3 regions of the Klebsiella ornithinolytica genome follow, and region 3 is predicted to be linked to each of the others. Evidence: predicted binding sites of a transcription regulator. Region 3 holds the regulator's gene; each other region holds the start of a gene.
The links. The regulator LexA, encoded in region 3, represses DNA repair genes until DNA is damaged. The targets are predictions, from matches to a motif close to TNCTGTATGTACATACAGNA.
Positions count from the first base shown of each region.

Region 1: metR (HTH-type transcriptional regulator MetR) is a predicted target of LexA. The motif match lies at 1,230-1,249, and genes of this name have one in related genera.
Region 2: rmuC (DNA recombination protein RmuC) is a predicted target of LexA. The motif match lies at 2,472-2,491, and genes of this name have one in related genera.

Region 1 covers NZ_CP130153.1:5,325,206-5,329,478, forward strand. Annotated here, with positions in the region: gene metE (5-methyltetrahydropteroyltriglutamate--homocysteine S-methyltransferase) at 1-1,049, opposite strand, end outside; gene metR (HTH-type transcriptional regulator MetR) at 1,281-2,234, shown strand; gene Q1L34_RS25185 (carboxylate/amino acid/amine transporter) at 2,122-3,021, opposite strand; gene yigL (sugar/pyridoxal phosphate phosphatase YigL) at 3,110-3,910, opposite strand; gene pldB (lysophospholipase L2) at 3,925-4,273, opposite strand, start outside.
Region 2 covers NZ_CP130153.1:5,319,419-5,323,691, reverse strand. Annotated here, with positions in the region: gene Q1L34_RS25170 (transporter substrate-binding domain-containing protein) at 1-550, shown strand, start outside; gene Q1L34_RS25165 (dienelactone hydrolase family protein) at 555-1,367, opposite strand; gene udp (uridine phosphorylase) at 1,634-2,395, shown strand; gene rmuC (DNA recombination protein RmuC) at 2,535-3,983, shown strand; gene ubiE (bifunctional demethylmenaquinone methyltransferase/2-methoxy-6-polyprenyl-1,4-benzoquinol methylase UbiE) at 4,050-4,273, shown strand, end outside.
Region 3 covers NZ_CP130153.1:5,211,034-5,215,306, forward strand. Annotated here, with positions in the region: gene zur (zinc uptake transcriptional repressor Zur) at 1-42, shown strand, start outside; gene Q1L34_RS24660 (CsbD family protein) at 134-343, opposite strand; gene dinF (MATE family efflux transporter DinF) at 470-1,786, opposite strand; gene lexA (transcriptional repressor LexA) at 1,855-2,463, opposite strand; gene Q1L34_RS24675 (diacylglycerol kinase) at 2,684-3,052, opposite strand; gene plsB (glycerol-3-phosphate 1-O-acyltransferase PlsB) at 3,182-4,273, shown strand, end outside.

The sequences.
Region 1 (4,273 bases), 110 kb from region 3:
AGGGCAAAAGCGAACCAGCTTTTCACTTCCGCATCGAGACGGGTTTCCACGCTCAGGTCGATCGGGCTGTGCAACAGGGAGCATGAAGTCGCGATCCACAGCGCACGCTGGCCGACGATGTCTTTAATTTGCGCATACTTCTCCGTCAGATCGGCGCGCCAGACGTTACGGCCGTTGATCAGGCCCGCAGAGAGCAGCCAGTCGGCTGGCAGACGCCGGTGCAGATCGGCCACATCATCTTTACCGTGAACCAGGTCAACGTGCAGACCCTGCACCGGCAGCGCGGTGATGGTGTCGAGGTTGGCGGTGATGCCTTCAAAGTAGGTGGTCAGCAGCAGCTTAACCTGACCTGCGAGCGCGTCATACGCCGGTTTGAACGCCTCCAGCCACGCCTGCGGCAGTTCCAGCACCAGAGCCGGCTCGTCAATCTGTACCCACTCGATGCCGCGTTTTGCCAGCTCTGCCAGCACCTGCTGGTAAACCGGCAGGATATCCTTCAGCAGGCTCAAACGGTCAAACTGTTCGCCTTTGACTTTGCCCAGCCACAGATAAGTGACCGGCCCCAACAGGACGGGTTTAACCTTATGACCAAGCGCCAGCGCTTCGTCCACTTCATCCAGCAGCTGGGTCCAGGTCAGTTTGAACGACTGCCCTTTCACAAACTCTGGCACCATGTAGTGATAGTTGGTGTTAAACCATTTGGTCATTTCTGCCGCTGCCGCCGGTTCGCCGGTCGGCGCACGGCCGCGGCCAATGCGGAACAGGGTATCGATATCAACCGAGCCATCTTTGTTCTGATGACGAGCCGGCACGTTACCCAGTAGCAGGCTGGTAGTCAGAACATGGTCGTACCAGGCGAAATCACCCACCGGCAGCAGGTCAACGCCCGCCTGCTTCTGCTGCTCCCAGTGACGGGCGCGCAGCTCGCGGCCCACCGCCAGCAGTTCTTCGCGGGTTGAGTTACCCGCCCAGTAGCTCTCTTGCGCTTTTTTCAGCTCGCGACGTAGACCAACGCGAGGGAAACCGAGGGTGTGATTAATAATTGTCATTTTTTGAGCCTCATGATTGCAATCCGAAAGATTTCGGATTCAGGGAAGGCGGCAAACTTGCTCATTCCCAGGAGCTTACTGAAGTAAGTGACCGGGGTGAGGAAGTGCGGCCAACGCACCATAAATTCGAAAGATAAAGGATTTAGACGTCCAGATGTTTACACATCCATAATTGGCGGTTACTGTATATTCCTCAAGCGCAAATTATTCATGCCGAAGTGAAGGACTTTCATGATCGAAATAAAACACCTGAAAACGCTACAGGCGTTGCGGAATAGCGGGTCGCTGGCAGGCGCTGCGGCAGCTCTGCATCAAACTCAGTCCGCCCTGTCTCACCAGTTCAGCGATCTGGAACAACGCCTTGGCTTCCGCTTGTTTGTGCGTAAAAGTCAGCCTCTGCGCTTCACCCCACAGGGGGAGATCCTGCTCCAGCTGGCAAACCAGGTTCTGCCGCAAATCAGCCGCGCGCTGCAGGACTGCCACGAGCCGCAGCAAACCCGTCTGCGCATCGCTATCGAGTGTCATAGCTGTATACAGTGGTTGACCCCGGCGCTGGAGAGTTTCCGCGCCCGCTGGCCGCATGTCGAAGTGGATTTTCAGTCCGGCGTAACCTTTGACCCGCAGCCAGCTCTGCAGCAAAGCGAGCTGGACCTGGTCATGACCTCCGATATCCTGCCGCGTAGCGGCCTGCACTATTCGCCTATGTTCGATTTTGAAGTTCGCCTGGTGCTGGCGCCGGAGCATCCGCTGGCAGCGAAAACGCGCATCTCGCCGGAAGATCTGGCATCGGAACTGCTGTTGATTTATCCGGTTCAGCGCGGTCGCCTGGATATCTGGCGCCACTTCCTGCAGCCGGCCGGCATCAGCCCGCAGCTCAAAAGCGTCGACAATACCCTGCTGTTAATCCAGATGGTCGCCGCGCGGATGGGCATCGCCGCCCTGCCGCACTGGGTGGTGGAAAGTTTTGAGCGCCAGGGTCTGGTCGTCACCAAAACCCTGGGCGAAGGACTGTGGAGCCGACTGTACGCCGCGGTACGCGACGGCGAGCAGCGCCAGCCGGTCACCGAAGCGTTTATTCGCTCAGCGCGGAATCACGCTTGCGATCATTTGCCGTTTGTCCGGAGTGCGGAGCGACCCAACGGCGATGGACCCACAGTGAGGCCAGGATCACCAGAGCTCCTGTAATAAAGCTCGGCCAGTGGGGCTGTTCTTGCCAGATGGCAAGGTTAACCAGCAGCCCGGCGGGGACATGCACGTTATTCATAATGCCCAGCGTTCCGGCATCCACCTGCGTGGCCCCGTAGTTCCACATAAAGTACCCCAGCCCCGACGCTGCCACGCCCAGCCAGACCAGGACACCCCACTGTAGGGTTGTGGTTGGCAGCCTCTGCGGATTGCCCAGCATAAACCAGGCCGCCACTGCCACCAGGAAAGCCCCCATATAGAACCACGCAAACGCGTTGTGCTGCGGCATAGGACGTAGCTCCATCAGCCGCTTATAGCCCACCATTCCGATAGCAAAGCTAAGGTTCGACAGCTGAACCAGCAGCAGCCCCGTCCAGAAATGATCGCTCACTTTGTCATAGCGAATAATGGCCGCGCCCAGCACCGCCAGCCCCGCGCTCAGCAGATATCCCCAGCGGAGCTTGCGTCCGCTGAGCAGATCGTAAATCAGCGTGATATAAAGCGGCGTAAAGACGGTAAACAGCAGGAATTCAGACACCGTCAGGTACACATAGGCGCGGAATGCCAGCAGGTACATGATGCCAAGCTGCATGGCGCCGACCAGCATGTAGAGCACGATAGTACGCGGCGATTGCCCGCGGGTACGCAGAAACGGCAGAAACACCAGTGCCGCCAGCCCCACGCGCATTAGCACGGAAAAGTAGCTATCGACGCTGCCAGCCAGGTATTCGCCTATCAGGCTAAAGGAAAAAGCCCACAGGATAGTGGTAATAATCAGTAGCGCCACAATGAATGTCTCTCAGGAAGAAGAGCACTCATTGTAGCGGAGAGTCAGGTTGACGACTGAGCAATAAACAAACAGTCGTCAATCTTTATCAGGCGAGATAGAGCTTACGCAGATAGTGCGGCACCGCATCGTCAGCGTTGCTGCCGATCACTTCCAGATCCGGATGCAGGTCTTTCAGCCGCTGGTGAGCATTCTGCATAATGCAGCCTTTTCCCGCCATCGACAGCATTTCTGCGTCGTTCATGCCATCACCAAAAGCGATGCAGTCTTTCAGGCGATAGCCCAGCATTTTGGCGACCGCTTCCAGCGCATGCCCCTTCGACACGCCACCGGCCATCACTTCCAGACAGGTCAGCGTGGAGAAGCTGACGTTCACGCGATCGCCCCAGCGGGCGTTGATCGCCTGCTCCAGCGGCAGCAGATGCTCATGATCCTCGCAGGTGAAAAACACTTTGCTGCTCCCCTGCGGATCAAGCTCGCCCGCTTCGTAGAGCTGATAGTTGAAGACGGCCTCTTTGAAAAAACGCATCTCTTCCGGGCGGTGGCGGTTCATATACCACTCATCTTCGCGGTAGACGTTGGTCACCACTTTCGGGTCATTGCGCATCATTTCAAACAGATCGGCCGCAATGTCGCGGTCAAGGTTATGGGCAAAGATCTGTTTCCCCTCGCCGTCGTGCACGCGCGCGCCGTTGGAGGTGATCATGTAGGACCGGATGCCGAGATTATCGCGAATCTGACCGACATCGATGTAATGACGACCGGTGGCAAAGACAAAATCGATCCCGCGCGCGGTCAGCAGCTGCAGCGTCTCTTTTGCGTAGGGAGTTAAGTAGTGATCGGGAGAAAGCAGCGTGCCATCTAAGTCAGACGCAACAACCTGGTACATAAAAATTTTAACCTCTAAGCAGGGCGACGAGCGTTTTCGTCGGATTCATTGTGTCGACTGAAAAAATCGACGATGGCATTCAGCGCGACTGAGCGCATGGCGTCCTTTTCAAAAAGGATCTCATGGTATGCCCCTTCTATAACAAGCGGCTTATTACCTTCGCAGGGCCGACCTGCCGCGGCACGGAGTTCGCAGTAGCGTTCGTGCATGCGGTTATCGACTACGCGTTCTTCTTCTGCCTGCAATAACAATGTGGGAGTGGTGTCTTTCTCTACGCCCGCCAGCGCCTCTTCACCTGCGAGGATCCCCTCACGCACCCAGTGGTAGGTTGGCCCGCCGACGCGCAGCTGTGGTTCATCGGCA
Region 2 (4,273 bases), 110 kb from region 3:
TTGCGAGGCGCGATTTGTGACCTGGCCGACGGCCGGGAAAGTGGTTGATGTAGCTTTGCTGGACCAGTGGGATATTGCTTTCCTGGCGATTGATCCCGCTCGTGAAGACAAACTGTGCTTCACCCCGCCGTATGTCACGATTGAAAGTTCAGTGCTGGTCAGAAACGACAGCGATATTCACTCCGTACAAGCGATGGATCGCCCGGGAGTAACGATTAACGTCGGGAGAGGGGCGGCCTATGAACTGTATCTGATTCGAACGCTACGCCATGCGGTGATGCAGCAGTACGCTACCTCCCAGGAGGCGATCCGCGCGTTTATCGCCGGGGAAGGGGAGATGGTTGCCGGGATCCGTCAGCCGCTTGCCAGCGTGGCGCGGGAATATCCCCAGTTTCGCCTCCTGCCTGATAGTTTCAGCCAGATACAGCAAGCGATTTGCGTTCCCCGAAACCGGCTACAGCACTATGAATTTGTCTGTGGTTGTCTGGCGGCATGGAAGAGTGACGGAACGATCGCCGATATGATTAACCGCCATATCGGCAACCGATAGCGGCTTACGCGCGCTTCCCGCCATACTGCGCAAACCATGCCAGCATACGCTGCCAGCCGTCTTTGGCCGATTCTTCATGATAGCTGGCGCGATAATCGGCGTTAAAGGCGTGATCGGCTTCCGGGTAGACGATGATCTCCGCTTTGGCGTTGGCCGCGCGAAGCGCGTGACGCATGGTTTCCACCGTATCCTGCGGAATGCTGGCGTCTTTGCCACCGTACAACCCCAGCACCGGCGCGTTGAGATCAACGGCGATATCCACCGGATATTTCGCTGAGTTCAGGGTTTTCTGCCCGACCAGCTTTCCGTACCAGGCGACGGCGGCTTTTAGCTGCGGGTTATGGGCGGCATAAAGCCAGGTAATGCGTCCACCCCAGCAGAAGCCGGTGATCAGCAGACGATGAGCATCGCCTCCGTGGCGTGCGGCCCAGCTGGCGACATGGTCGAGGTCGGCCAGCACCTGCGCATCCGGCACTTTGCTGACCAGCTCCTGGAACAGGGTGGGGATATCGGTATAGTCATTCGGATCGCCCTGGCGGAAGTAGAGCTCTGGCGCGATAGCCAGATATCCCTCCTGCGCCAGACGGCGGCAAATGTCGCGGATATGTTCATGGACGCCGAAAATTTCCTGAACAACGATAACGACCGGCAGCAGGCCATCGGCGTTCTTCGGACGAGCATGATAGGCCGGCATGTTCTCTCCCTGAGTGGGGATCGACGTTTCGCCTGTGATGATGCTCTCCTCCGAGGTATGAACGGCGGTAGAAGCGTGCGGCGTGGCTGCAGGCGCAAAGCCAGGTTGCTTGGTTGTGGTCATGGTATTCTCCGTACCCTTATTTATTAGCGCATCGATAACTATAGACGCTATCGACCGGACGTTAACAAAGCACAGTGCCTGAAACAGGCTATCTTTTGTTCAGACACGATGAATATAACTTGTTAATGTGATGTTTATCACTTTTTGATGGAAAATCATTGCAATGATTTTTGTTCATGGTGATTTTTGTCACAAAACTAAGCGGGTAGCTTCTGTAAAGTACCGTTTTGCTTCTGCTGATAATTCGACCCACAGAGGAGTTTTTTATGTCTAAGTCTGATGTTTTTCATCTCGGCCTCACCAAAAACGATTTACAAGGGGCTACGCTGGCTATCGTCCCTGGCGATCCGGAGCGTGTGGAAAAGATCGCCGCGCTGATGGATAAGCCGGTCAAGCTGGCATCTCACCGCGAATTTACCTCCTGGCGTGCCGAACTGGATGGCAAGTCGGTCATTGTCTGCTCTACCGGTATCGGCGGCCCGTCAACGTCCATCGCCGTTGAAGAGCTGGCGCAGCTGGGGATTCGTACCTTCCTGCGTATCGGCACCACCGGCGCTATCCAGCCACACATTAACGTCGGTGACGTGCTGGTTACCACCGCATCCGTACGTCTTGATGGCGCGAGTCTGCACTTTGCGCCGATGGAATACCCGGCCGTGGCTGACTTTGCCTGCACCACTGCGCTGGTTGAAGCGGCCAAATCGATCGGCGCGACCACCCATATCGGCGTGACCGCATCATCTGACACCTTCTACCCGGGCCAGGAGCGCTACGACACCTTCTCCGGTCGCGTGGTCAGCCGTTTTAAAGGTTCTATGGAAGAGTGGCAGTCAATGGGGGTCATGAACTACGAGATGGAGTCTGCGACTCTGCTGACCATGTGTGCCAGCCAGGGGCTGCGTGCCGGGATGGTTGCCGGGGTTATCGTCAACCGTACCCAGCAGGAAATTCCGAACGCGGAAACCATGAAGCAAACCGAAAGCCACGCGGTAAAAATCGTCGTCGAAGCGGCTCGCCGTCTGCTGTAATTCCTCGCCTCTCCACCCAGGGCCGGATCTTCCGGCCTTTCTTTTTTGCGCTGCGCCTCGCAGGAAATCTCTTTTAAACTGGACGTTTGTACAGCACAATTCTATTTTTGTGCCGTAAGTTGTTGCCGCAGGGGGCGTTGTGGATATCTCGATTGTGATAAGTGCCATCGTGGCGCTGGCCGTAGGGCTGGTCGCAGGGTGGCTGGCGACCAAAGCCAAAGCTGACCAAATTCGCGCCGACCTTATCGAGGAGCGCCGTGAACTGGATATCGAGCTCAGCGCCGCGCGCCAGCAGCTGGTGCAGGAGGCCCACTGGCGCGATGAATGTGAGTTGCTGAATAACGAACTGCGCAGCCTGCGTGATATCAATAGCTCTCTGGAGGCCGATCTCCGCGAAGTCACCACCCGCCTTGAATCTACCCGGATCCACGCCGAGGATAAAATCCGCCAGATGGTGAACAGCGAACAGCGTCTGAGCGAGCAGTTTGAAAACCTGGCAAACCGCATTTTCGAACACAGCAACCGGCGCGTCGATGAGCAGAACCGGCAGAGTTTACATGGCCTGCTGACGCCGCTGCGTGAACAGCTGGACGGTTTCCGCCGCCAGGTGCAGGACAGTTTTGGCCAGGAGGCGCGTGAGCGGCATACGCTGGCCCATGAGATCCGCAATCTGCAGCAGCTGAACGCGCAGATGGCGCAGGAGGCGTTGAACCTGACCCGGGCGTTGAAAGGGGATAACAAAACGCAGGGTAACTGGGGAGAGGTGGTGCTAACCCGCGTGCTGGAAGCTTCCGGGCTACGCGAAGGGTATGAATACCAGACCCAGGTCAGCATCGAAACAGAAGGTCGTTCGCGCATGCAGCCCGATGTCATCGTTCGCCTGCCGCAGGGGAAAGATGTGGTCATTGATGCCAAAATGACGCTGGTGGCCTACGAACGCTATTTCAATGCCGAAGATGACTACACCCGCGAGGCGGCGCTGCAGGAGCATATCGCCTCGGTGCGTAACCATATTCGCCTGCTCGGACGTAAAGATTATCAACAGCTGCCGGGCCTGCGCTCGCTCGACTATGTGCTGATGTTTATTCCCGTGGAGCCGGCTTTCCTGCTGGCTATCGACCGCCAGCCTGAACTTATCAGCGAAGCGCTGAAGAACAACATTATGCTGGTCAGTCCGACGACGCTGCTGGTGGCGCTGCGGACGATTGCCAATCTCTGGCGTTATGAACATCAAAGCCGCAATGCGCAGAAAATCGCTGAGCGCGCAGGTCGTCTGTACGACAAAATGCGACTGTTCGTTGATGATATGTCCGCCATTGGGCAGAGCCTGGATAAAGCCCAGGATAACTATCGCCAGGCGATGAAAAAGCTTGCTTCCGGGCGCGGAAATCTGCTGGTGCAGGCAGAAGCGTTCCGCGGTCTTGGCGTTGAAGTGAAGCGCGGGATTAATCCTGATTTAGTCGATCAGGCAACGGCTCAGGATGACGAATATCGTTCTGAAGAAGACGAAAAAGCGCTTGAAGATAACGAATATACCTCCGATCCGGCCGATGAGACGATGTCCGGCGAGTCCTCTATGCCGCGTTGAACCGTATGGGAAATGCGCTGAATCTGTTACACTCGGCGAACATTTTCTTGATAAGCAGGCATTGAGATGGTTGAGGATTCACAAGAAACGACGCACTTTGGTTTTCAGACGGTAGCCAAAGAGCAGAAGGCGGACATGGTGGCACATGTATTCCATTCTGTGGCCGCAAAATATGATGTTATGAATGATCTGATGTCGTTCGGTATTCATCGTTTGTGGAAGCGTTTCACCATCGATTGCAGCGGCGTACGCCGTGGACAGACCGTTCTGGACCTGGCCGGCGGCACCGG
Region 3 (4,273 bases):
CATCACGACCATACCATTCAGATTAAAAAGAAAGCCCGCTGAGGCTATCGCCGCAGCGGGAATCCAGGTTGCCGGTACCTCCATGTACCATCGGGCAGGCAATAACAAAGGGTTAATTCGTTAACACTCACCGCTACCAGCGGTGATCGTTTTTTCGTTCCCAGTCAGACACTTCTTTCTCCGCCTGATCTTTAGCGTATCCATAACGCTCCTGGATTTTCCCGACCAGCTGGTCACGCTTACCTTCAATGACGGTCATATCGTCATCGGTCAGCTTGCCCCATTTTTCTTTCGCTTTACCTTTCAACTGTTTCCAGTTACCGCCGATTTCGTCTTTGTTCATAATTCAATCCTCATCGTTCGGTGAGTTAACAGCCCGCTGTGTGCCGGACATAGTATTAACTATAGATAAGAATTCTGAGTTGAATTTATTATTCGGAATCTTTAACCAATTACATATCAAAAATCGCTACGAAAACCAGGTGCCACGCCGCCAGTGTCGCCGCCAGATGACCGCCAGCGACAGACCGCGCAGCGCGAGGAAGACCGCCAGCGCCAGCCATAGCGCGTGGTTGCCAAGGACCGGCAGCGTCAGCAGCGTCAGGGCAAACCCCGCCGCCGCCACCGCCATGCTGTTGCGCATCTCAGCCCCGCGCGTCGCGCCGATGAACATGCCATCCAGCAAATAACACCACACGCCAATCACCGGCAAAACGATCTGCCAGATCAGATAGCGATCGGCAAGCAGCTGAAGCGAGGGTAGCGAAGTCAACAGGGCGATAATCTGCTGCCCGGCTACGGCATAGGTTGCCGCAAAGGCCAGCGCCACCATTCCCGACTGGCGGCAGGCCGCCCGCCAGACATCAAGCAACTGGCTACCGTCACGCGCGCCGTACGCCTGTCCGGAGTGCGCTTCCACGGCATAAGCAAAACCATCCAGGGCATAGGCGGTGAAGGTCAACATGGTCATCAGGAGCGCGTTGACGGCAACGATCTCACCGCCAAGACGAGCGCCGAAAACGGTCACCGCACCAAAGCACAACTGAAGCAGCAGAGAGCGCAGCATGATATCGCGATTGAGCGCCAGCAAGCGGCGCACATCTCCGCGCCACGCGCGCTTGAGCAGGGCAAATGACACGCCGCGTAGCGCCAGCACGCGCCTTGCCATCAGCAGCCCGATGATAAAGGTGACATATTCGGCGGTGACCGTCGCCAGCGCGGCCCCCTGCACGTTCAGGTGCAGGCCCATCACCAGCCACAGATCGAGCACAATATTCAGCAGGTTGCCAACGATCAGCAAAATCACCGGCGCCCGGGCGTACTGTACGCCCAACAGCCAACCGAGCAGCACCAGGTTTGCCAGCGATGCCGGCGCACTCAGCCAGCGGATGTCGAGAAAGCGCCGCGCCTGCTCCAGCACCGCGTCATTGCCGCCAACAATATGCAACGCCAGATCGATAAGCGGGGTTCGGAAAATCACAATCAGCAGGCCGGCGCCTGTTGCCAGCCCCAGCGGCTGCACCAGTGCCCGCGCCAGGCGGAGAGGATCTTTGGCGCCAAAGGCCTGCGCCGTCAGTCCGGTGGTGCTCATCCGCAGGAAAAGCAGCAGCATGAAGAGAAAACTGGTGGCCGTCGCGCCGACCGCGACACCGCCGAGGTAAACCGGGCTGTCGAGATGGCCAATCACGGCGGTATCCACCAGTCCCAGCAGCGGAACGGTGATATTGGAGAAAATCATGGGTAGCGCCAGGCGCCACAGGGCCTTATCAGCGGCGTTAAAGAACATGAGAAAGAGCCTGACCGGGAGGAGACAGCGCAGCATCATGCATCAGACGATGCTGCGTGGGGAAGGTGTTACAGCCACTCGCCGTTGCGAATCACGCCAACGGCCAGCCCTTCGATAGTGAAATTTTGTTCGCGTAGATTCACCACGATAGGGGAAAACTCGCTGTTTTCTGGCAGAAGTTCGACGATATTGCCCTGTTTTTTAAGACGCTTAACGGTGACCTCTTCGTCAATACGCGCCACGACAACCTGGCCGTTGCGTACATCCTGAGTTTTATGGACCGCCAGCAGATCGCCATCGAGAATACCGATATCTTTCATTGACATGCCGCTTACCCGCAGCAAAAAGTCGGCGTTCGGCTTGAACATCGCCGGATCGACCTGGAAGTGGCCTTCGATATGCTGCTGAGCCAGCAGCGGCTCACCGGCCGCCACGCGGCCAATCAACGGTAAACCCGGTTCTTCTTCCGTAAGCAGGCGAATCCCCCGGGAGGCGCCGGAGATAATCTCGATCGCGCCCTTACGCGCCAGCGCTTTCAGGTGTTCTTCCGCCGCGTTTGGGGAACGGAACCCCAAGCGCTGAGCAATTTCCGCACGCGTCGGCGGCATGCCCGTCTGGCTGATGTGATCCCGAATGAGATCAAACACCTCTTGCTGCCTGGTCGTTAACGCTTTCATCCCGCCCCCTGGGTGTATATACAGTTATGCTGTGAGTATATACAGCTAACGGTGATTTTGGAATCAAATTTCACACAAAAATCAGGAGATTCTTTCCATTTTGCGTCCCCGATAGCCCATTGCGCCAGGGGTGATTGTCGCCAGCCGGGCAAAACCCATCGGGGGCCGGCCGATCGCCGGGAGGACATCGCCAGGCGGGGGCATCTCACAAAGTGGTCACTCAGTGATAGCGGGCCCACAGCAAGAGGCCCCAGGTGATCAGCGCGATCACAATGGCCAGCAGCACCGCCGCAGAACCCATATCTTTCGCCCGACCGGACAGCTCATGATGTTCCGGGCCAATACGGTCCACCACCGCCTCAATCGCGCTATTAAGAATTTCGACTATCATCACTATCAGGACCGAGCCTATCAGCAGCACACGCGTGATGGCGTCAACGTCCAGCCAGCAGGCGATCGCGACAGCAACAATGGCGGCGATGCCTTCTTGACGAAATGCGGCCTCATTTATCCATGCCGCACGGAACCCTTTCCAGGAATAACCTGCCGCTTTAATGATTCGGGTTAACCCAGTGGTATTATTGGCCATCAAAAGAACCTTTTTATGTAAATGACGTCAATGAGTGTACGCGTTTGCCGCGTGGCAACGGAAATTTTGCGCGCTTTCTGTTATTCTTGCCGCGCATTTGCATGATTAACCAGAGGCTTCACATCGTTTATGTCCGGCTGGCAACGAATTTACTATAAATTACTGAATTTACCATTACGGGTGCTGGTAAAAAGCAAGTCTATTCCCGCAGAACCTGCTCAGGAATTAGGGCTGGATACCTCGCGTCCGATCATGTACGTCCTGCCTTATAATTCCAAGGCGGACCTGCTGACCCTGCGCGCCCAGTGCCTGGAGCACGATTTACCCGATCCGCTTGAACCGCTGGAAATCGATGGCGCGCTGCTGCCGCGCTACGTATTTATCCACGGTGGCCCGCGCGTCTTTACCTACTACGCGCCGAAAGAAGAGTCGATTAAGCTGTTCCACGACTACCTGGATCTGCACCGCAACCATCCTGACCTGGACGTGCAAATGGTGCCAGTCTCGGTGATGTTTGGTCGTGCGCCAGGGCGCGAAAAAGGCGAAGTAAACCCGCCGCTGCGCATGCTGAATGGCATTCAGAAGTTCTTCGCCGTTCTGTGGCTGGGCCGCGACAGCTTTGTCCGTTTCTCGCCGCCGGTTTCTCTGCGCAGAATGGCCACCGAACACGGCACCGATAAAATTATCGCCCAGAAGCTGGCCCGCGTCGCGCGTATGCACTTCGCCCGCCAACGTCTGGCCGCCGTCGGCCCACGTCTGCCGGCACGTCAGGATCTGTTCAATAAGCTGCTGGCCTCCAAAGCCATCGCCCGCGCGGTGGAAGATGAAGCGCGCAGCAAGAAAATTTCCCATGAGAAGGCGCAGCAAAACGCCATCGCGCTGATGGAAGAGATCGCCGCGAATTTCTCTTATGAGATGATTCGCCTGACCGACCGCGTTCTCGGCTTTACCTGGAACCGTCTCTATCAGGGGATCAACGTCCACAACGCCGAGCGCGTACGTCAGCTGGCCCATGAAGGGCACGAAATTGTGTACGTACCGTGCCATCGTAGCCATATGGACTATCTGCTGCTCTCCTACGTGCTGTATCACCAGGGGCTAGTGCCGCCGCATATTGCCGCCGGTATCAACCTGAACTTCTGGCCAGCAGGCCCCATTTTCCGCCGCGGTGGCGCATTCTTTATTCGCCGTACCTTTAAGGGCAATAAGCTCTATTCCACG